Regions from separate parts of the Mesorhizobium sp. WSM3868 genome, predicted to be linked through region 2. Evidence: riboswitches for the same ligand, from Rfam matches in the RefSeq annotation. Region 2 holds a riboswitch; each other region holds the start of a gene.
The links. A riboswitch is a leader RNA that binds a small molecule or an ion and turns the genes downstream of it on or off. The one in region 2 is predicted to bind cobalamin.
Positions count from the first base shown of each region.

Region 1: linked by a shared signal. The riboswitch ahead of CK221_RS25860 (DUF1636 family protein) and the one ahead of bluB (5,6-dimethylbenzimidazole synthase) in region 2 are both predicted to bind cobalamin.
Region 3: linked by a shared signal. The riboswitch ahead of CK221_RS16850 (CbtB domain-containing protein) and the one ahead of bluB (5,6-dimethylbenzimidazole synthase) in region 2 are both predicted to bind cobalamin.
Region 4: linked by a shared signal. The riboswitch ahead of metE (5-methyltetrahydropteroyltriglutamate--homocysteine S-methyltransferase) and the one ahead of bluB (5,6-dimethylbenzimidazole synthase) in region 2 are both predicted to bind cobalamin.

Region 1 covers NZ_NSGB01000021.1:50,959-56,210, forward strand. The annotation lists gene CK221_RS25845 (NADH-quinone oxidoreductase subunit B) at 1-335, opposite strand, end outside; gene CK221_RS25850 (NADH-quinone oxidoreductase subunit A) at 326-691, opposite strand; gene CK221_RS25855 (winged helix-turn-helix domain-containing protein) at 1,019-2,218, shown strand; cobalamin riboswitch at 2,248-2,448, shown strand; gene CK221_RS25860 (DUF1636 family protein) at 2,487-2,915, shown strand; gene cobW (cobalamin biosynthesis protein CobW) at 2,917-3,954, shown strand; gene cobN (cobaltochelatase subunit CobN) at 3,972-5,252, shown strand, end outside.
Region 2 covers NZ_NSGB01000006.1:308,500-313,751, forward strand. The annotation lists gene CK221_RS13000 (exodeoxyribonuclease VII small subunit) at 94-345, opposite strand; gene CK221_RS13005 (histone deacetylase family protein) at 349-1,275, opposite strand; cobalamin riboswitch at 1,390-1,568, shown strand; gene bluB (5,6-dimethylbenzimidazole synthase) at 1,611-2,348, shown strand; gene CK221_RS13015 (hypothetical protein) at 2,379-3,359, opposite strand; gene CK221_RS13020 (TetR/AcrR family transcriptional regulator) at 3,504-4,094, opposite strand; gene CK221_RS13025 (MFS transporter) at 4,216-5,252, shown strand, end outside.
Region 3 covers NZ_NSGB01000009.1:187,629-192,880, reverse strand. The annotation lists gene CK221_RS16865 (MFS transporter) at 1-644, shown strand, start outside; gene CK221_RS16860 (aromatic ring-hydroxylating dioxygenase subunit alpha) at 613-1,812, opposite strand; gene CK221_RS16855 (gamma-glutamylcyclotransferase) at 1,953-2,639, shown strand; cobalamin riboswitch at 2,710-2,908, shown strand; gene CK221_RS16850 (CbtB domain-containing protein) at 2,945-3,124, shown strand; gene CK221_RS16845 (CbtA family protein) at 3,141-3,938, shown strand; gene cobU (bifunctional adenosylcobinamide kinase/adenosylcobinamide-phosphate guanylyltransferase) at 3,931-4,452, shown strand; gene cobO (cob(I)yrinic acid a,c-diamide adenosyltransferase) at 4,454-5,083, shown strand; gene cbiB (adenosylcobinamide-phosphate synthase CbiB) at 5,090-5,252, opposite strand, start outside.
Region 4 covers NZ_NSGB01000001.1:661,494-666,745, reverse strand. The annotation lists partial or broken gene metE (5-methyltetrahydropteroyltriglutamate--homocysteine S-methyltransferase) at 645-2,998, opposite strand; cobalamin riboswitch at 3,087-3,286, opposite strand; gene CK221_RS02980 (prolyl oligopeptidase family serine peptidase) at 3,718-5,252, opposite strand, start outside.

The sequences.
Region 1 (5,252 bases), on a different contig from region 2:
TTGGTCAGTGTGCCCGCGACGATCATGATATCGGACTGGCGCGGAGACGCGCGCGGCGCGACGCCGAACCTCTCTGAGTCATAGCGCGGCATCGAGGTGTGGATCATCTCGACCGCGCAGCAGGCGAGACCGAAGGTCATGAACATCAGCGAGCCGCTGCGCGCCCAAGTGATCAGCGCCTCGGTCGAGGTGACAAGGAAGCCCTTGTCGGCCAGCTCATTATTGATCTCGAGGAAGAAGGGATCGTCCTCCCCCACCGGCCTGCCGGTGTTGGGATCGATGATGCCCTTGGGCTTCGGCGCGACGAGGGTGCCTGAACTGTCGTTCAATCCCATTCTAGCGCTCCTTTTTTCCATTCATAGGCAAAGCCGATGGTCAGCACCGCCAGGAACACCATCATCGACCAGAAGCCGAGCATGCCGAGCTTGGAGAAGGACACCGCCCACGGGAACAGGAAGGCGACCTCGAGATCGAAGATGATGAACAGGATAGACACCAGATAGAAGCGGATGTCGAACTTCATGCGGGCGTCGTCGAACGAGTTGAACCCGCATTCATAGGCGGAAAGCTTTTCCGGATCGGGATTGCGGTAGGCAACCAGGAACGGCGCAACGATCAGCGCCAGGCCGACGACCATCGCCACTGCGATGAAGAGCACGATGGGCAGATACGAACTTAGGAGTGCGCTCATGCGGCGACTTTCCTTCGGCGGCCAGTTCACTCTGATTACAGCAACGGACTCTAAGGCGGAAGCGTGACAGTTTAACCCGCTGAACCGTTTTAGGTGGCCTATGCTGCGACGCGGCGAGGGTTAGCGCAGCGGTTTCGGCGACGCAAGTCAAACCTTGTTCAAAATCCGGCGCTGGACGCCATATCGGAAGAAACTGGTCCGATCCGCTCCTGTTTGATTTCCTTCATGTTTTACTCCACTTTTCTATCCTGACATATCTCCCGCCATTTGCCTGCTAGCATGGCCGGAATCACCGACTGGAAACCCCGGCAAAGGATCGGTAGCTGGATGAAGGAAAAGATCTCGCTCGCCGCAGCAAGGCGCATTGCGCTCGGTGCGCAGGGTTTTACCGATGCGCGGCCTGCCGGCACGCCCGATCGTCGCCATCTCGCCCGCGTGCTTTCCCGAACTGGCCTGCTGCAGATCGATTCCGTCAGCGCCGTGGTGCGCGCCCACTATATGCCGCTCTATTCGCGCCTCGGCCCCTACCCGCTTGCGCTGCTCGACAACGCGGCCGTCACCCGCAAGCGAACCGTCTTCGAATACTGGGCCCATGAGGCTTCCTTCCTGCCCGTCGAGACCTATCCGTTGATGCGCTGGCGCATGCAGCGCGCCGAGCAAGGCGAGGAAATGTATCTCGGCCTCGCCAAATGGGGCCGCGAGCGCAAGGCGATGATCGAGGAGATCTACGGCCAAGTCGCGCAACGCGGGCCGATCGCCGCCTCCGACATCGAAGGCCACAAGGGCAATGGCGGCTGGTGGGGCTGGAGCGAGGCCAAGCACGCTTTCGAATGGCTGTTCTGGGCCGGGCGCATCACCACCGCCTACCGGCGCGGATTCGAGCGCTATTACGACCTGCCCGAGCGGGTTCTGCCGCAGGCCGTGCTCGACCTGCCGGTGCCCTCGGTCGAGGACGCGCATCGCGAATTGCTGCGCATTTCCGCGCGCGCCCACGGCATCGCCACCTATGGCGACCTGCGCGACTATTTCCGCCTGGCGCCGGGCGATACGAAGGCCAGGATCGAGGAACTGGTCGAGGTGGGCGAACTGGTGCCGATGAAGGTCGAAGGCTGGGACAAGCCCGCCTATCTCCACAAGGACGCCCGCTTTCCGCGCCGCATCGAGGCCCGCGCCCTGCTCGCGCCCTTCGATCCGGTGGTTTTCGAACGCACCCGGACGGAAAAACTCTTCGGCTTCCGCTACCGCATCGAGATCTACACGCCGGCCGAGAAGCGCCAGTACGGCTACTACGTGCTGCCTTTCCTGCTCGGCGACCGCATCGTTGCCCGGGTCGATCTGAGAGCTGACCGCCCGGCCGGCGTGCTGCGCGTCCATGCGGCTTTTGCCGAAGCCGGCGCTCCCGCCGAAACGGCCGCACAGCTCTTCGATGAGTTGAAACAGATGCAGGCATGGCTCGGCTTGGAAACCATCGAGGTGACGCCGGCCGGCGACCTTGGGCCGGCGTTGGCCGACATTTCGGTGTCGTAGCCGCGCGTTGACATGCCAGCACCTCTAAGCCTAAATCCGCCGCAGACGGTCTCCTCCCGGCAAGGGGAGGAGCCAAGAGGGAATGCGGTGCGGGAAAACCCAAATCCGCGGCTGTCCCCGCAACTGTGAGCGACGAGCCTCAGCCGAAAACCACTGGGATGTTTCCCGGGAAGGCGGCGCAAGGCGACGACCCGCGAGCCAGGAGACCTGCCGTCTGAGACATGAGAATCCGATCGCTCGGCGGGTTTTCCGGGCAAGGAGCCTGGTTTTGGATCGCAACGTCAGTTTTCCGGCTAATACCGCGGACATTTCGTCCGAACCCCGCGACGCGCTATCGGAAGTGACCGTCATCGTCTGCTCCTCCTGCCGCGATGAGACCGGTTCGGACGCGCATCCGCGCGCCGGCGCCCTCCTTGCCGAAGACGCGCGCCGCGCCGCGCCGGACGAGAAAATCCGCATCCGCACCGTCGAGTGTCTCGGCAATTGCAAACGCCGCCTGAGCGCGGCGCTGCTGCGCGACGGCTGCTGGAGCTATGTCTTCGGTGACCTGGAAACGACCAGCGGCGCCGACCTCGTCACCGGCGCAAAGCTCTTTGCCACCTCGACCGACGGCCTCATCCCCTGGCGAGGCCGGCCCGATTCCCTCAAGCGCGGCCTGGTTGCCCGCATCCCTCCCCTCGACCTGCTGAAGGACTGACATGACCGCATCCCTCTCCCGTGTTCCCTGCACTGTCGTCACCGGCTTTCTCGGCGCCGGCAAGACCACGCTGATCCGCAACCTGCTCGAAAACGCCAAGGGCAAGCGGCTGGCGATCATCGTCAACGAATTCGGCGATGTCGGCATCGACGGCGAGATCCTGAAAGGCTGCGGCATCGACACCTGCCCAGAGGAAAACATCGTCGAGCTCGCCAATGGCTGCATCTGCTGCACCGTCGCCGACGATTTCGTGCCGGCGCTCGACCAGATCCTGTCGCGCACGCCGAAGGTCGACCACATCCTGATCGAAACCTCCGGCCTCGCTTTGCCGAAGCCGCTCGTCCAGGCCTTCCAGTGGCCGACGGTGAAGAGCCGCGTGACGGTCGATGGCGTCATCGCCGTGGTCGACGGTCCGGCGCTGGCCGACGGCCGCGTCGCCGCCGATATGGACGCCCTGCAGGCGCAGCGCGCCGCCGACGATTCCCTCGACCACGATGATCCGGTCGAAGAGGTGTTCGAGGACCAGATCGCTTGCGCCGACCTGATCATCCTGTCGAAGAGCGATCTGATGGACGCGGCCGGCTCGGAGCGCGCCAACGCCGTCATCGGCGAGCACGTGGCGCGCGCCGTCAAGGTCGTACCGACCGCACAGGGCAAGGTCGACCCGTCGGTGCTGCTCGGTCTTGGCCTCGCCGTCGAAGACGACATCGAGAACCGCAAGACCCATCACGATGACGAGCTCGACCATGAGCATGACGATTTCGACTCCTTCGTCCTCGATATCCCGTCCATCGCCAGTCCGGATGAGCTGGCAAAGCGCGTCGCTCTCGCCGCCGAGCAGGAAAACGTTCTGCGCGTCAAAGGCTTTGTCGAGGTGGGTGGCAAGCCGATGCGGCTGCTGCTCCAGGCCGTCGGCCCGCGCGTCAACCACTATTACGACCGCGCCTGGACGTCGAACGACGACCGCCGATCGCGGCTCGTCGTCATCGGCCTCAAAGGGCTGAACCGCCGGGCGATCGAGCGTATCCTCGCCGGCTGAGGCAAGACCGAACCGCGATGCACATCCTCACCACGACATCCGCCTCGCTCGACGATCTCGCCGAGCCGATCGACCTCAGGCAGACGCCTGCGGATGTCGTGGCACTGTCCTTCACCGACAGCGATCTCGCCGGCCTCGCCGCTGCGTGGAAGGCCGACGCCGCGCGGCTGCCGTCGATGCGGCTGGCAGCACTTCGCGATCTCCGCCACCCGATGTCGGTGGATCTCTGGATCGACAGCGTCGCGCGCCATGCCAGGGTCGTCCTGGTCCGCATTCTCGGCGGCTACGACTGGTGGCGCTACGGCTGCGACCAGCTCGCAGCGGTTGCGCGCGAGCGAAATATCAAACTGGCGCTGCTGCCGGGCGAAAGCCACGACGAGGATCTGCGGCTGATCGAAGGCTCGACCCTGCCGCGCGCCGAACTCGACGCCCTGCTCGGCTATTTCCGCGAAGGCGGCCCGGCGAACATGAGCGCGCTGGTGCAAAGACTGGCAAGGCTCGCCGGGTCGGATACGGCCGTGGCCGAGCCGGTGAGCGTGCCGAAGGCGGGGTACTATCAACCAGGAATCGGAGTTGTCGCGAAATCAGTCTTCTTGAACGTCGGCGATCCGTCACACCCCCCTCTGTCCTGCCGGACAGAGGGGGGTGTGACGGACCTCAACATCGACAGCGTCGGTGCCCCCGTCATCCCCATCCTCTTCTACCGTTCGATGCTGCTCGCCGCCGACGTCGCCCCAATCGATGCACTCGCAGATGCCTTTCGCTCGCAGGGCATGACGCCAATGCCGATCTTCGTTTCGAGCCTCAAGGACCCGGTATCGCTGGCTTTCGTCGAAACCGCCATCGCCTCGCTGAACCCGTCCGCCATCGTCACTGCAACCGCCTTCGCCTCCGGTGCCGAGCCGGGTGCCGAAACGCTCTTCGACCGCGCCGGCGTGCCCGTGTTCCAGGTCATCGTCGCCACGACGCGGCGCGAAGTCTGGGAGAAAAACCAGCGCGGCCTGGCGCCCGCCGACCTTGCCATGCATGTCGTGCTGCCCGAGCTCGATGGCCGTATCCTCGCCGGCGCGATCTCCTTCAAGGGCGAGATTGACACCGATCCGGCGCTGGCCTTCCGCGCCTTCACCAACCGTCCCGAGGCGGATCGCGTCGCGCAGGTCGCCGCCCGCATCGCCGCCTTCCTCCGCCTTCAACGGACGCAGCGGGCGGAACGCAAGCTGGCGATCCTGATTCCGGATTATCCAAGCGCGCCCGGACGCACCGGCTATGCTGTCGGCCTGGATGTGCCGTCGAGCGTG
Region 2 (5,252 bases):
CGAGAACCGGACCAGAGCGTACTTGAAGCACCTGAGCACCGGAACCGCAGAAAGCCGCGTTTGCAGGCGGCCTCACCTGAATATCAATACACCTCACTCGGCGTCGAGCGGCTCCGTTCCAACCGGCTTGCCGTCGCGCGAGAGCCTGATCTTCTCGACCTTGTCCTCGGCGGCCTTGAGCAAGCGGTCGCAATGAGCCTTCAGCGCCTCGCCGCGCTCGTAGATCTTGATCGACTGGTCGAGCGGAACGTCGCCGCGCTCCAGATCATCGACGATCTTCTCCAGCGCGTCGAGCGCCTGTTCGAAGCTCATCGCCTTGACGTCTTGGTTAGCTTCATCAGCCATCATTCATCCCTTCATCAGCCGCCCGACATGGGCGGCGACCGAAAATGCCAATCCTTGCAGATCGTAACCGCCCTCCAGCAGGCTGACGAGCCGGTTGCCGCTGTGGCGCCCGGCGCGCTCCATCAGCTGGCCGGTCGCCCAGTCGAAATCATCCTCGGTCAGGTTGATCGCGGCCAGCGGATCGCGATGGTGCGCATCGAAACCGGCGGAAATGATGATCAGATCCGGCTGGAAGGTGTCGATCGACGGCAGCACGCGCGACAGGAAGGCGTCGCGGAACGTGTCGCTGCCGGTGCTCGGCGCAAGCGGCGCGTTGACGATGTTGCCGGCGCCGGTCTCGCTCTTGGCACCGGTGCCCGGATAAAGCGGCATCTGGTGGGTCGAGCAATAGAGCACCGACGGATCGTCCCAGAAAATGTCCTGCGTGCCGTTGCCGTGATGCACATCCCAATCGACGATGGCGACGCGCTCGGCCAGATGCTTCTCCTGCGCATAACGGGCGGCGATCGCCGCGGTGTTGAACAGGCAAAAGCCCATCGCGGTCGCTTTTTCGGCGTGATGGCCGGGCGGACGCGCGGCAACGAAGACATTGGCGGCACGGCCCTCGAACACATCGTCGACTGCGGCGTTGGCCGCGCCGATCGCCGTCACCGCCGCCTGCCAGCTTTTCGGGCTGGCGCTGGTGTCGGCATCGATCGAGACGATCCCCGTCTCAGGAATCGCAGCGCGGACACGGCCGACGAAATCCTCCGGATGCGCGTAAAGGATCGTCGCCTCGTCGCCTTCCGGCGCCTCGACGCGGTCGAGGGCCGAAAAAGCCTCGTCGTCGAGCACGCGCTCGATGGCGCGCAAACGGTCGGGCCGCTCGGGGTGGCCGGGCGGCGTGAGGTGTTCCAGGAATACCGGATGAGTGTAAAGACGAGTGGTCATGGCGCCTAATCTAGGCACCTGTCGCACGGATAGCCATGTTTCAGCGCCGAATGATTGGGGAAATCGCGCCCAATCGTGTCGCTGGCGGCATTGGCCCGGCTTCGGCTTCGCGATAAGGTCGCGTCGCTGCCTGGTGCCCGCAACGCGGGAGAATCGGGAACACGGTTGAAATCCGTGGCGTGCCCAACGCTGTGAGGGGGACCGCGCCGGCAAACGCCACTGTCCCAGACGGGAAGGCGCCGGATGCGGGTCGATCCCGAGCCAGAAGACCGGCCCGGCAGACATGGTCATCCGCATGGTCAGGCGGAGGACTGCTTATCGCAAGGGGACAAGCGATGCAGGCACGAACAGCCGCCGCCGGCGGCGATGACTTTGACCAATTGGCGCGCGACGCCGTCTACCGAGCCATGTTCACCCGGCGCGACGTGCGCAGCCATTTCCTTGCCGACGATCTCGACGACAGCGTTTTGGCGCGGCTGCTCACCGCGGCACACCACGCGCCGTCGGTCGGCTACATGCAGCCCTGGAACTTCATCATCATCCGGGACGCCACAAGGCGGCGGCAGGTGCGCGACCTGTTTTTGGCCGCGCGCGAACAGGAACTGCCGGCGATCGAGGTGGAGCGGCGGGCGCTCTACCGCAAGCTGAAGCTCGAGGGCATCTGCGAAAGCGCGCTCAACCTGTGCATCACCTGCGACCGCCAGCGCTCGAAGAACTCGCCGCTCGGGCGCTGGCACAATCCGGAGATGGACCTCTACAGCACCGTCTGCGCGGTGCAGAATTTCTGGCTCGCGGCGCGGGCGGAAGGCGTCGGGGTCGGCTGGGTGAGCATCATCGAGCCCGAAGCACTGAAGCGACTGCTGTCGATCCCCGAGCACGTCACGCCGATCGCCTATCTCTGCGTCGGCCGCGTCTCGGAATTCGCGCCGAGGCCCGACCTCGAAGCGCATGGCTGGGGCAAGCGCCTGCCGCTGCCCGAGCTGGTGATGAGCGAGACCTTTTGCGGCGCCGGCGAGGCGCCGCTCAAATCGGCGATCGCTCGCCTTGGATCCCGTGAAGGGGCGAAGCCGTGATCAGGCGGCCTTCGTGGCCGGGGCTGCTGCTCAAGCGGTCCTTGGCGAATCCCAGCGCGAGCCGCCGAAGGGGCTGAGCGCCTTGTCGCGCAGCTCCCTGAACTTGGACGAGGCTTCGGCCAGGCGCCGGTCCCATTCCGGATTGGGGACCTGGCCCTCGATGGTGGCGAAGTAGACCTGCATCAGCGAAGCGATGGCGAAGGGCTCGATGAAAGCCGCCTTGAAGGCCCAGGCGAAGACGATGGCCAACACGAAGGCCCAGCCGGCAAGCTGGCCCGGCATGGCCCAGAGGATCGCGGCGGCGGGCGCCAGCATCAAAAGGAAGATGACGAAGGAAACACCCCACATGATCACCGCCAGCCAGACGGCGTTCTTGACCATCAACTTGCCGTTCTGCGCATAGAGCACGACGCCTTGCCTGGCGGTCTCGAAAGGCGAGTTGGAATTGGTGCGGATGTTGTAGCCGAGGATGATCTCGTCGACATAGGTCAGCGACAGGCGGATGACGGTGTTGATGAAGCTCACCAGACCGCTCAAGCCTGGAATGGGTAGGAACGCAGCAATGCCGCCGATCAGCCCGGTGATGGCGCGGATGGCGCCTTTCACCAGCTGGTCGACGACGAAAAGGATGTTGGCCTCGGCGAAGCGCTTCGTCACCACTTCGCGCGCATAGGCGATCTGGCCCTGGCCGTCGGGAACGTCCTGCCCGTCGATCAGATGGACCATGACGGCGATATGGCCTGCCTTGAGCACATAGAGAATGTATTCGCGGATCCAGTAGACGGCGATCGAGACCACGCCGAAGCCGACCACCCCACCCCACAAGGCAAAGGACATCGGCCCGTCCGGATCGGTCGAGATGTGGCCGACGCCGTAACCGACGCTGGCGCCGGTGCCGGTCGCTGTTATGTAGGCCACCGTGATGCCGAAATAGACGATGATGCGAAAGACGATGAACGGCCACGTCCGCATCATGATGGACACCGACCGGCCGATGCTGAAGTCCCACATGGCCCCGACCCTCCGCCTCAGAGAATTGGCGGGAGAGGATGCGCTCGCTCCTGCCAAAGTCAATGTCGGAGGGATTTTGAGCGGGGGACAATTGTCTGAGGCAGCGCGGACCCGAGTGATTGCCCGGAACGCCGCGACCGGATGCTATTTGGTTTTCAGGCCTTCCAGCAGCTGCTTGAACGCCGCCACAACCTTCTTCGACGTCGCTTCCGGATCCTTGGCATTGGCGATGCGCTGCGAGGCCTGGCTACTGGCGCCGTTGATGAGCCGCGCTGCGGTCTCGGGATCGAGATCGGGAACGACGACGCCCTCCTCCTGCAGCTTTGACAGGTGATCGGTCATTGAAGCCGTGCAGGCGCTGGCGTTGGGCCACTGAGCCGGATCGCCGAGCACGGCCGGGCCGTCCCTGAACATGATGCGCTGGATTTCCGGCTCAAGCGCCATCTCGATATAGGTGGTGCATTCGTCGACGAAATGCTGCCAGCGAGTAGGCGCCCGCGAGGCCACCTCGTTCACCCGCGCCGCCATCTCGGCGTCAATCTCGGCGATCACCGCCTGCAGCAGCCCCTTCTTGTCGCCGAAATGATGATAGAGCGCGCCGCGCGTCAGACCCGCCGAAGCGGTGAAATCGTCCATCGAGGCCTCGGCATAGCCGATCGTGCCGAAGGCATGGCGCGCGGCCGCGATCAGCTTGGCGCGCGTCTCGGCGATCATCTCCTTGCGGGGCTTATGCATGGCTCCTGGCCTTATTCACATACGCGTCGTATGCTAATTGACATACGCGACGTATGAACTATCTGACATTCATACGCTGCGTATGTAATTGCGGCGCCTTCCCTTGTCGAGGAACGGGACCATGCGAAACCCATATTCGGAAATCTTTCGGGCTCCTGGCACGAAGAGCTTCGCCGCGGCAGCCTTCATCGCCCGGCTGCCGATCGCCATGGCGCCGATCGGCATTGTGGCGATGCTGTCGCAAACGCATGGCGAGTACTGGCTGGCCGGCGCCGTCTCGGCCACATACGCTTTGGTCAACGCCTTCCTGTCGCCGCAGGTCTCGCGGCTGGTCGACCGCCTCGGCCAGAGCCGGATTGCCGTGCCGACGACACTTGTCTCGGCGCTTGCCTTCGCGACCTTGATCGTCGCGGCCAACCAGCACTGGCCGGTGTGGACCTTGTTCCTATCGTCGCTGCTTGCCGCCTTAATGCCCAGCATCCCGGCGCTGGTCAGGGCGCGCTGGACCGAGATTTTTCGCGACCGCCCCGAGCTCAATACGGCCTTCGCCTTCGAATCGGCCGCGGACGAGCTGGTCTATGTCGCTGGGGCTTCGCTGTCGGTGGGCTTGAGCGCCGCGCTGTTCCCGGAAGCCGGGATGGTGGTGAGCACCTTGCTGCTCGCCTTCGGCTCGGCGGCATTCCTGCTGCAGCGTTCGACGGAACCGCCCATTCGTCCGGCCGAGGGTGGCGCGGCCGGTTCGGCGATCCGCCTGCGGCCGGTGCAGATCATCACCTTCGCGCTGATCTTCGTCGGCGCGACCTTCGCAACCACGGAAGTCACCACCGTTGCCATTACCGAAGAGCTCGGCCAGCCCGAAGCAGCCAGCCTCGTCATCGGCGTCTATGCACTGGGATCCTTCGTGCTCGGCATCATCGTCGGCGCGCTCAGCCTGCGCACGCCGCTGCAACGCCAACTCGCGATAGCGGTCGCCGTCATCGCGCTTACCACTCTGCCACTGCTTTTTGCCGACACGGTGCCGACGCTGGCGCTTGCCGTGTTCGTCAGCGGCGTTGCCATCTCGCCGACCTTCATCACCGCCTTTGGACTGATCGAACGCCACGTGCCGCCGGCAATGCTCACGGAAGGCGTGACCTGGGTGACCACCGGGATCGGCAT
Region 3 (5,252 bases), on a different contig from region 2:
TGTTCTGGACCTATCGGCTGGGCGACAACCCTTCGATCCGTCCCGGCAAGAGCCGTCCGATCAACCCGCTCGCCAATATCGGCCGCTTCGTCGCGCAGCCGCGGTTGCGCCTCGCGTGGCTGATCGCCTTCGGCCGCTCGTGTTTCTGGACGACCTTCTTCGTCTATGGCCCGCTGTTCATGGTGATCACGGGCGAGGGCAAGCTTGCCGGCGGGCTGCTGGTTTCGGCAGGCAATGCGCTTCTGTTCATGGCGATCTTCTGGGGCAGGGCGGGAAAGCGCTTCGGCGGCCGTCGGACCATGGCTTTCGCCTATTTCGCCATGGCGGCGATGCTTTTCGCGGCCGGCGGCGTCGGCGCCGCCGCGCCGCTGCTCACCGCCGCCTTCCTGCTCGGCGGCGCCTTGTTCACCATCGCGCTCGACGCGCTGGGCTCGACCGCCTTCATGCGGTCGGTGCGTTCCTATGAAAGGGCGCAGATGGCAGCTGTCTATCGAACCTATCTCGATTTTTCCGAGCTGACGCCGCCGCTGGTCTATTCGGTGGTGCTGACCTTCTTCGGTCTCGGCTCGGTGTTCGCCACGCTCGGCCTGTTGGCCGCCTTCTGCGGCTTCTTCACTTGGCGCTATCTGCCGAAGTCGTTTTGACCGGCTGCAACGCCGCATGGCGCCCACGCACCCACTCGTGGAAGCGGCGCAAATCGTACTCCTCGGGCATCAGCACGCCGGCCTGGTGGCGGATCGAGTGCAGGCCCTTCTGGTTGATCTCGCAGATCGCGGCGTCCTCCTCCAGCACCTGCGCGCCGAAGGCGACGATGTTGTCGATATCGGTTTGTGCCAGGGCATCGGGCGCGAACAGCCATTCGGCGGTGAGCTCCGTTTGCTCGGGCCCGAGCGGGGCGAGACGCATCGTGCGGACATAGTCGACATGGCCGACGACGAACATCGAGGGCAGCGAGGTAGCGTAGGTCTGGCCGGCGGCTCGCTCGGCCGGCGTCAGCCCAGCAAAGACCGGTCCATGGACGCGTCCGTCGCGCGACCAGGTCTCGGCGCCGGCGCGCAGGCCGCCGGAAAACTCCGGCGCATCATTATCCGCATAGCGCGCCCATTCCGGATCGTCATGCCTCGCCATCAGGCCGCGGCCATAGATCGGCACCAGCCGCGACAGGTCCTTGTGGACGCCAGGGCAATGCAGGCATTCGTTGAAGTTCTCCCAGAAGATTTTCCAGTTGCAGTTCATCACCTTGGTGAGCCGGTGCCCGGGGACGAGCGTCTCCAGCGGCCAATTCGAAAGATCGCGGGAGGCGGAGTCGAAGGAGGCTTCCGCCGAGCCATCGGGATCCTCTGCGAGATTGATGAAGACGAGGCCGCGCCACACTGACAGCGCCACCCGGTAGAGCGGATAATTGTCCTTGTTGAAGCCTTCGGGCAGCGATTTCGATGGGATACGGACGAGATCGCCGCGCAGCGAATAGGTCCAGGCGTGGTAGGGGCAGGTGAGCAGCCTTGCCTTCAGCCGCCCTTCGCTTTCCTGGCAGAGCTGCGAGCCGCGATGCCGGCAGGTGTTGTGGAAGGCGCGCAAGCTCCCGGTCTCGTCGCGCAGCACGACGACCTCCTGCGAGCCGATACGCGCGGTTCGAAAGGCAAGAGGTTCCGCGAGATCGGCTTCGCGGCAAACCATGAGCCAGCTCCGATACCAGATCGCTTCGAGATCGAGCCGGTAAGCGTCGGCTTCCCGATAGGCGCTTGCAGGCAATGTCGGCTCGAGGCTGGTGAGGCCATTGTAGCGGCTGTGTTCCCTAGGATTTGGCTGCATGAGCGGCTCCCCTTGGCTGATGACAGCCGACACCCGGGCAGGACCGTTGTCAATTGCGCGGCCATTGTCGCTTCCGGATGCTGCCCTTAAGGTCACTTCGTAATCGCCTGCGGTTCCGCCGGCTGCCCAGGATTGCAAGCATGCCTGCAAGAACGATGTCGCTGACCGTGGAACTGGTCGCCCGCTGTTTTCGCGCGGTCGATGACCCGGGGCCCGACCCGGATGCCGAGCATCTCGTGGACAGCGACTATGAAGCCATGCTGGATGCATTCGAGGCCGAGCTACCTGCAACCGAGCCTCTCTGGCTGTTCGGCTACGGCTCGCTGATCTGGAAGCCCGAGATTGAGCATGTCGAGGAGCGCGTCGCCGTGGCACGCGGCTGGCATCGCTCCTTCTGCATGAAGATGACGCGCTGGCGCGGCACCAAGCAAAGCCCCGGCCTGATGATGGCGCTGGATCGTGGCGGCCAATGCAAGGGCGTTGCTTTCCGCCTGAACGGTGGTGACCGCCGGCAGGCCTTGGACAGGCTTTTTCGCCGCGAGATGACGCTGAAGCCGACCAGCTACCGACCTCGCCTGCTGCAACTCGCAACCGACAAGGGACCGTTGAGAGCGCTTGCCTTCGTTATCAATCGCAAAGGCACGACCTATGCCGGCCCACTCAACGAAGACGAGGTGGTCGACAGGCTGGCGACCTCGTGCGGCCACTGGGGTTCAGGCGCCGACTATCTCTACAACACCGTGAAGAACCTCGAACAGCGCGGTATTCACGACCGCCATTTGTGGCGATTGCAGCAGCTCGTCGCCGAGCGGATCGCCGGATCTTAGTCCGAAACCGGTGCCGCAATCACGCTGCGGCGTGACGGAATTTGGTTTGCCGGTCGCGACGATTCTGCCTATAGTCGATGGCGTCGTCGGTTCCGTTTTTGGAGCCAAGAGGGAATGCGGTGAGGGTGGAGTCTTTGCCCTAAGCCGTGGCTGCCCCCGCAACTGTGTGCGGTAGTCCTCTCCATAGACCACTGAGGTTTGTCCTCGGGAAGGTGGGGAAGGGTGCGAATCCGCGAGCCAGGAGACCTGCCGGCGACAGGAAAGTTGACTTCGATGCCCTCGGGTGGAGGGCGAAAGGACAAGACATGAATACCGCTTCCGTCGCCCTCGGCGCCTCCGTCTCCTCGCAGTCGCGCATCATGCAGCTGGCTCTCGCCGCGCTGCTCGGCATTTTCGTCGTCGGTTTTGTCGGCTTCTCGCACATCGATGCGGTCCACAACGCTGCCCACGACTATCGTCACTCGATGGCTTTTCCCTGCCACTGACGAAGGCCCCGATATCATGAATCTGTTTCGCAACGTCGTGTTCGTCGCGGCGATCGCAGGGCTCGTGGCGGGCATCGCGCTTGCCTGCATGCAGGCCTATGCGACCGTGCCGCTGATCCTCAAAGCGGAAGTCTATGAAAAGGCGGGCGGCGGTCATCACCACGACCATGCCGCCAACACTGGAACTAGCACTGCCATGAGCTCGGCCGAACCGGCGGGCAATGCGATGAGCAGCGCCGTTCCTGCGTCGACGGAAGCGGCCGCTCCGACCGAGGACGAGGGCTGGGCTCCGGCCGACGGCTTCGAGCGCTTCGCCTTCAACGTTGTCGCCAACATCGTCACCGGCATCGGCTTCGCGCTGATCCTGGTCGCGGTGTCGGAATTCGCCGGTGGCATCGGCAGCTGGCGCCAGGGCGCGTTCTGGGGCCTTGCCGGTTTTGCGGTTTTCACGCTCGCGCCCGGCCTCGGCCTGCCGCCGGAACTGCCGGCCATGCCGGCGGCAGAACTTCTGCCGCGCCAGATCTGGTGGATTTCGACGGTGGCCGCAACCGCGGTCGGCCTTGGATTGATCGCCCTTCGCAAGTCGCTGCCCTTGGCAATTCTGGCGGTCGTGCTGATCGTCGCTCCGCACGTAGTCGGCGCGCCGCAGCCCGTCAGCTTCGAGACGGCGATTCCCGAGGGGCTGCACCATCAGTTCGTGGTGGCGGTGACCCTCACCGATCTGGTCTTCTGGCTGGTGCTCGGTGCGGCCGTCGGTGTGGTGCGCGGGCGCTTCACCGGTACATCGACCAGCCTGCGCGACAGCTTTGCCTGATCGCGCGGAGGGCCATCTGACCTTCATCTTAGGCGGTGCGCGCTCCGGCAAGAGCGCGCATGCCGAGTGCCTGGTGGCGGCAAGCCCGTCGCCTTGGGCCTATATCGCAACCGCGCAGGCCTATGACGAGGAGATGCGCGAGCGCATCGCGCTGCATCGCTCGCGCCGTGGCGAAAGTTGGGTCACCGTCGATGCGCCGCTCGACTTGGTCGGCGCGATCGGGGCTTTGCCCGATCACCAGCCGGTGCTGATCGATTGCCTGACATTGTGGCTGAGCAATCATATGCTGGCGGACCACGATATCGCGGCCGAGTGCCGGCGGCTCACGGATGTGCTTTCGCAGCCGCGCGGACCGTGGTTTGTGGTCTCCAACGAAGTCGGGCTCGGCATCGTGCCGGACAATGCGCTGGCGCGCCGGTTCCGCGACGCCGCAGGGCGGCTCAACCAGCAGGTCGCGGCTGTCGCCGACAGCGTGCTGATTATGGTGGCGGGGCTGCCGCTCAAGGTGAAGTGACATGGGCGAGATCAAAGACACGATCATCGACGACAAGGATGCCGAGCGCCATCGCGCGAAGATGGCCAAGCGCAAGGCGGTGCAGGATGCCGAGGTGGCCGGCAAGACGATCGAGAAGGGACTGCTCATCGTCAACACGGGGCCGGGCAAGGGCAAGACCACGGCTGCGTTCGGCCTGGCGCTGAGGATGCTCGGCTACGGCAAGCGCGTCGGCGTCATCCAATTCATCAAGGGCAAATGGCACACGGGCGAGAAGGATGCCTTCGCCGCTTTCGGCGATCGCGTCGTCTGGCACGCGATGGGCGAGGGCTTCACCTGGGAGACGCAGGACCTGAAGCGCGACATTGCCGCCGCCGAGGCTGCCTGGGCGAGGGCGCTCGAGCTGATTGCCGACCCGTCAATCAGCCTCGTGGTCCTCGACGAGCTCAACATCGCTCTGCGCTACGACTATCTCGAGCTGGAAAAGGTGGTCGCGGCGCTGAAGGCGCGTCGCGAGGGCTTGCATGTCGTCGTCACCGGCCGCAATGCCAAGCCGCTGCTGGTCGAGGCGGCCGATCTCGTCACCGAGATGGGGCAGACCAAGCACCATTTTGCGGCCGGCGTGAAGGCGCAGCAGGGGATTGAATTCTGAGGCGCCTTAGCCGCCGATCAAAATGGTCAGGTAGATCACCGTCGCCGACAGAATCGCGAACAGGCCGATCAGCAGCCCGTCGGCGACACGATAGAGTTCCAGCGCCTGCCTTATGTCGGTGCTTTCGGCCTCGCGCCGGCCGCCTTCGCCCATGAAGGCATCCTCGACG
Region 4 (5,252 bases), on a different contig from region 2:
TCCGCCAGGAGCAAGCCAACCCCGCACTTTCCGCGATGGCTTTCCTGGTCGCGAGTGGGATCTTCCACCATCAAAACGCAACGGTCCGCCAGCCAAGCTGCGGTCGCTCGGCTTCGCCTTCGCGGCGATCGTAATCGGAGACAGAGGCAGACGGGCCATTGAGCGAGAGTTGGCCCGCTGCAGATGACAAAGCGCGATGCCGCCTCGATAGTCTACAGAAGTGCCGTTTGAATGTTCCCCTGCTTAGCGCTGCATCCGGTTTCCCGGAACACCCTTGGACCGGCGCCACGTGATCGCCGATGCGTCTCCCGATGATCGCCGATCGTCGGAGTGGAGGTCTCGGCGAGCGACACCGGAAAGAGGATAGTGATATTGGACTATCCCAATCCGGAGCAGTCCGAAACCGGCTGGAGGTCAGCCGTCTCGTTTCTGGCCGTCTCATTTGAGGGCCGGCCTTCGATCGCTCACCAGCCCCGGCCTTTGGAACAGCTGGCTTGGACGCGTTATAACAAGGCCCGCGACAGACCAAGCTTGCCGAGGTTTCGTCAGCGGCAGCTCGATTTCTTTGGGTGAGCCGGATAGACTCAACCTACTTCGCCCGGGGTGCAGCGTCGCCGCTCACCGCCGGCGAGTGTCACCGAGCCCTACGCCGTCTGCGCTTTTTCCCGAATTGCGCGTGCAGCAGCCACCATGTTCGCCAGGGCAGGCCGGACCTCCTCCCATCTGCGCGTTTTGAGACCGCAGTCGGGATTCACCCACACTTGGTCATCCAGGAATCGTTCGCGCGCAAGCATGATGAGATTGGAAATCTCGCCCACTTCCGGGACCCGCGGCGAGTGAATGTCATAGACGCCAGGTCCGATGTCGTTCGGATACTTGAAGGTTCGAAGCGTATCAAGCAGTTCCATCTGCGAGCGCGAGGTTTCAATGGAGATCACATCGGCATCCATTGCGGCAATCGCGTCCACGATGTCGCCGAACTCGGAGTAGCACATATGGGTGTGGATCTGGGTCGCATCGCCGACGGCCGTCGAAGCCAGCCGGAAGCATTCGACAGCCCAGTCGAGATAGGCCTCCCAGTCGGCCGCGCGCAGCGGCAAGCCCTCGCGCAGTGCGGCCTCGTCGATCTGGATCATCTTGGCGCCGGCCTTTTCAAGGTCGCTCACTTCATCGCGAATGGCGAGCGCGACCTGGCGGCAGACGGCTGAGCGCGAAAGGTCGTCTCGGACGAAGGACCAGTTGAGGATCGTCACCGGGCCGGTAAGCATGCCCTTCACCGGCTTCAGCGTTAGCGACTGGGCATATCGCCACCAATTCAGTGTCATCGGATTTTGTCGCGACACATCTCCAATGATGATCGGGGGTCGCACAAAGCGCGAGCCATAGCTCTGCACCCACCCGTGTTGCGTGAAGGCGAAGCCGCAGAGCTGCTCGGCGAAATATTGCACCATATCGTTGCGCTCGAATTCGCCGTGGACCAGCACGTCGAGTCCAATCTCTTCTTGCCAGCGAACGGCGGCTCTTATCTCTTTCTTCAGGAACGCTTCATAGTCGATGTAACTCAGCTGGCCTTTGGCATGAGCTGCCCGCGCCTTGCGAATCTCGGCTGTTTGCGGGAAGGAGCCGATCGTCGTGGTGGGGAGGAGGGCAAACCAAATGCGTCGGCCTGAAGCTTGGAGCGGACGGGAAATGCGCTCTTCCGACGCGTCATGCCGACCTTGATGCTGGCGATCCGGCCTTCGACCAGCGGATCATGCACCTTCGCGGATGTCGCGCGAACGGCGGCAGCCTCAGCCGACGCCTCCAGTTCGGCGGCAACTGCGTCCCGGCCTTCGGCCAGGGCACGGGCGAGCACGACCAGCTCGTCGGTCTTTTGCGTTGCGAAGGCGAGCCACGACCTTACATCCGCATCGAGTGCCGTCTCCATGTCCAGGTCGATCGGCACATGCAGCATCGAGCAGGACGGGGCAATCTCCACCCGCTCCAGCGGCCAATCGGCGACGATCGACTTGATACGGTCAAGTACGGCAGGCAGGTTCGCGCGCCAGACGTTGCGGCCGTCGATCAGCCCGAGCGAGAGCACAAGTTCCTTCCGCGCGAGCCGGCCGATGGCGTCCAACTGCTCTGGAGCGCGCACGAGATCCACGTGCAGTCCCGCCACGGGCAGAGAAATTGCGGTCTCGAGATTGTCTCCCAGCGATCCGAAATAGGTAGCGACCATGATCTTCAACTCGGGTGCTGCTTTCGACAGCCGGGAGTAGGCGAATTGGAGCGCATCCCGTTCGTTGGGAATCAGATCGAGCACGAGCGCCGGCTCATCGATCTGCACCCAATCGGCTCCCGCGAGCTTTAGCCTCTGCAGGAGCACCTCGTAGACAGGCAGCAGCCGTGGCAGGAGCGCGATAGGGTTGAAACCTTTCTCAGATGACTTCGCCAACTTGAGAAAGGTAACCGGTCCAAGCAGGACCGGGCGAGTGTGGATGCCGAGCGCCTTGGCCTCGAGGAAATGATCGACCGGTTTCGCCGACGAGAGGGAAAAGCTCTGATCGTCCGTGAGTTCCGGCACTATGTAATGATAGTTGGTGTCGAACCATTTGGTCATTTCCATCGCGGCAAGGCCATGCCGACTGGCCGCATGCTCGTCACCGGCATGTCCACGATCCGCGGCCTGACCTTGGTTGCCGCGCGCCATGGCGAAATAGATATCGAGTGGGACCTCGCCGCCAGTCCAGGCGTATCGTGCCGGCACGGCGCCGACCATGGCGACTGTGTCGAGCACATGGTCATAAAGTGAGAAATCGGTTGACGGGATTTTCGACACGCCGCGATCGTGCTGCTCCCTCCAGCTAGCGGCACGCAGCGTCTTCGCCGTCGCGAGCAGGTCGGCAGCGGGAGAATTTCCGGACCAGTAGTTTTCAAGCGCGAATTTCAGTTCCCGCCGTCGACCGATACGCGGCACGCCGAGCGTTGCTACAGCAATTCGTTGAGAGACAGTCATGCCATACCCCGATGGTTGGGGCGGGGGACAAGGAACGCGGGTTAGGCGGCACGAAGCCGAGCTACCGCGACCACCGGACACCCCGCCCGTGGACGTTGTTCGTCGTGGCAGGTCTCCTGGCTCGCGGGTCAAAGCCTGTGCCCGTCTTCCCGAGGCCGTTCGCCTCAGTGACATCAATGGGCTTGGCTCGCCGCTAACAGTTGCGGGGGCAGCGCCGGCATCGCACGGCTTCCCTCTTAGCTCCGCTACGGCAGTGCCGCGCGGAGAACCATGACATGCGCACAATCACAGCAGCTTCGCTGCTTGTCAATACCATATAACGAGATGTTTATGTGATTATGCGAAAAGCGCCTTGCGCTGGTCGGTCTTTCGTCCGAATATGCCCCCGAGCCGGGCAGGCGGAACTGCCCAAAGCTTGGCTCGCAGATCGGTGTCGTAGACGGGCGCGAGCAATAAGGGGGAGGTGGAGGGGGAAGACGCGCAGGGGGATTTTGGAAACGCGACAGCCTGCTGTGCCAGCAGCACCAGGACGACGGCCGCTGCTACTCCCCGCGACACGTTCATTCGCTTTGTTGCCATGATATTTTTCCTTGCTCTTCAGAATTGTAGTCTGTGGTGTGAAGTGCTCCGTCGATTGATTGAGATCGACAAGGCGCTAGCGCGCATTGTGCAAACTGTACTCGCACGGTTTGTACCTTGTCCCAGTCCTCGACCTGTACTCACTCATCGGAAGTTCGCCCTTGTCGAGCTCCGGGTCCTTTATGAAAGCCATCGGCATGCCACCCGATCGCGCTGCGAAGAAAACCGATACCGAGGCTGATGAATGCGGCTCGCTCCCGATTGTCCTTGCCGTAGCCGTGCCCGCCCGCGCTGGGCTCGTAGAAGTAAGCGGGATAGCCAAGGGCCTGCAGCTTTGCCGCCATCTTGCGCGCATGGCCCGGGTGGACGCGGTCGTCGCGTCTCATGGTGGCGAGCAGGATAGGCGGATAGGGCTGTCCCGACGACGCGGCGTGATAGGCCGAGATTTCACTCAGGAAAGCCCAATCGTCAGCCTTGTCGGGATCGCCATATTCGTCGATCCAACTCGCGCCTGCCAGAAGCTTGGTGTAGCGGCGCATGTCGACAAGCGGAACCGTGCAGAACAGCGCGCCGAAACGCTCAGGATAGCGGGTAAGCATGTTGGCGATCAGCAGGCCGCCATTTGAGCCGCCCTGGGCGGCAATCCGCCTCGGCAGCGTGATGCCCCTTCGCACGAGATCGGCGGCAACGGCGGCGAAATCGTCATGGGCGAGACGCTTGCCCTCCCTGCGCCCGGCTTCGTGCCAGCAGGTGCCGAACTCGCCGCCGCCGCGGATGTTGGCCACCACACACGTGCCGCCGCGCTCGAGCCACAGCTTGCCGAGGGTGGAGTTGTAGGAGGGCAGGAGCGATATGCCGAACCCGCCATAGGCGGTAAGGTGAACTGGGGCATCTCCGTTCCCGTTTGGTGGACCGACCTGCGTATAGGGGATCATCTCACCATCGATCGAGACTGCCTCGTGGCGTGTGATCACCAGTGCGGATGCGTCGAAATTCTCCGGGCTGCGCTTCAGAATTGCTGAAGCGCTGAGAGGCGGCGCGGCCTTGAGATCGAACAGCAAAAGCTGCGGCGGCGTGATCGGATCCTGAACGCAAACCAGGACCTCCCCATTGGTCTCGTGATCTGCCGCATCGAGTGACCAGAGGTGAACAGTCCCTTGCGACGGCAAGGCGTCCAGGGCTCGGCGTGTCCATTCCTGCGGGCCTGGGGTGAACACCTCGAATCTCGGAGCGAGGTTCGCCAGGTAGTGGATAATGAGCTTCCCGTCATTCCAGAAGAATGACTGCAGACAGCGCCTCTCGGCTGGTTCAAACAGGGTACTAAAATGACGCTCTCCAGCAAGGAAAGAGGAAAGCGAAATGCCGATTAGTGCGTCGGCGCTATAGGTCGTCCCGGCGACCGTCCATGGTTTGCGCGGCTTTACCGCCAGCCAATCGCCGAAGTTAGCCCACCTGGCGTCCTTCGGAAGATCGATCTCTGTCTTCGGCCCGCTTCTATCACCAATGTGGACTTTCTTCGCGAGCCAGCCCAATTGCTCAATGAACCACAAGCGCTCGCCCTCGGCGGTACGGTCCAGATGGCCATTCACACCGAGGGTTTCGGAACCGGTCTCGAAGATTACCGGCGCGGTGAGCGGATCCGCGCCACGCTTCCACAGTCGCACGGTGCGTGGGT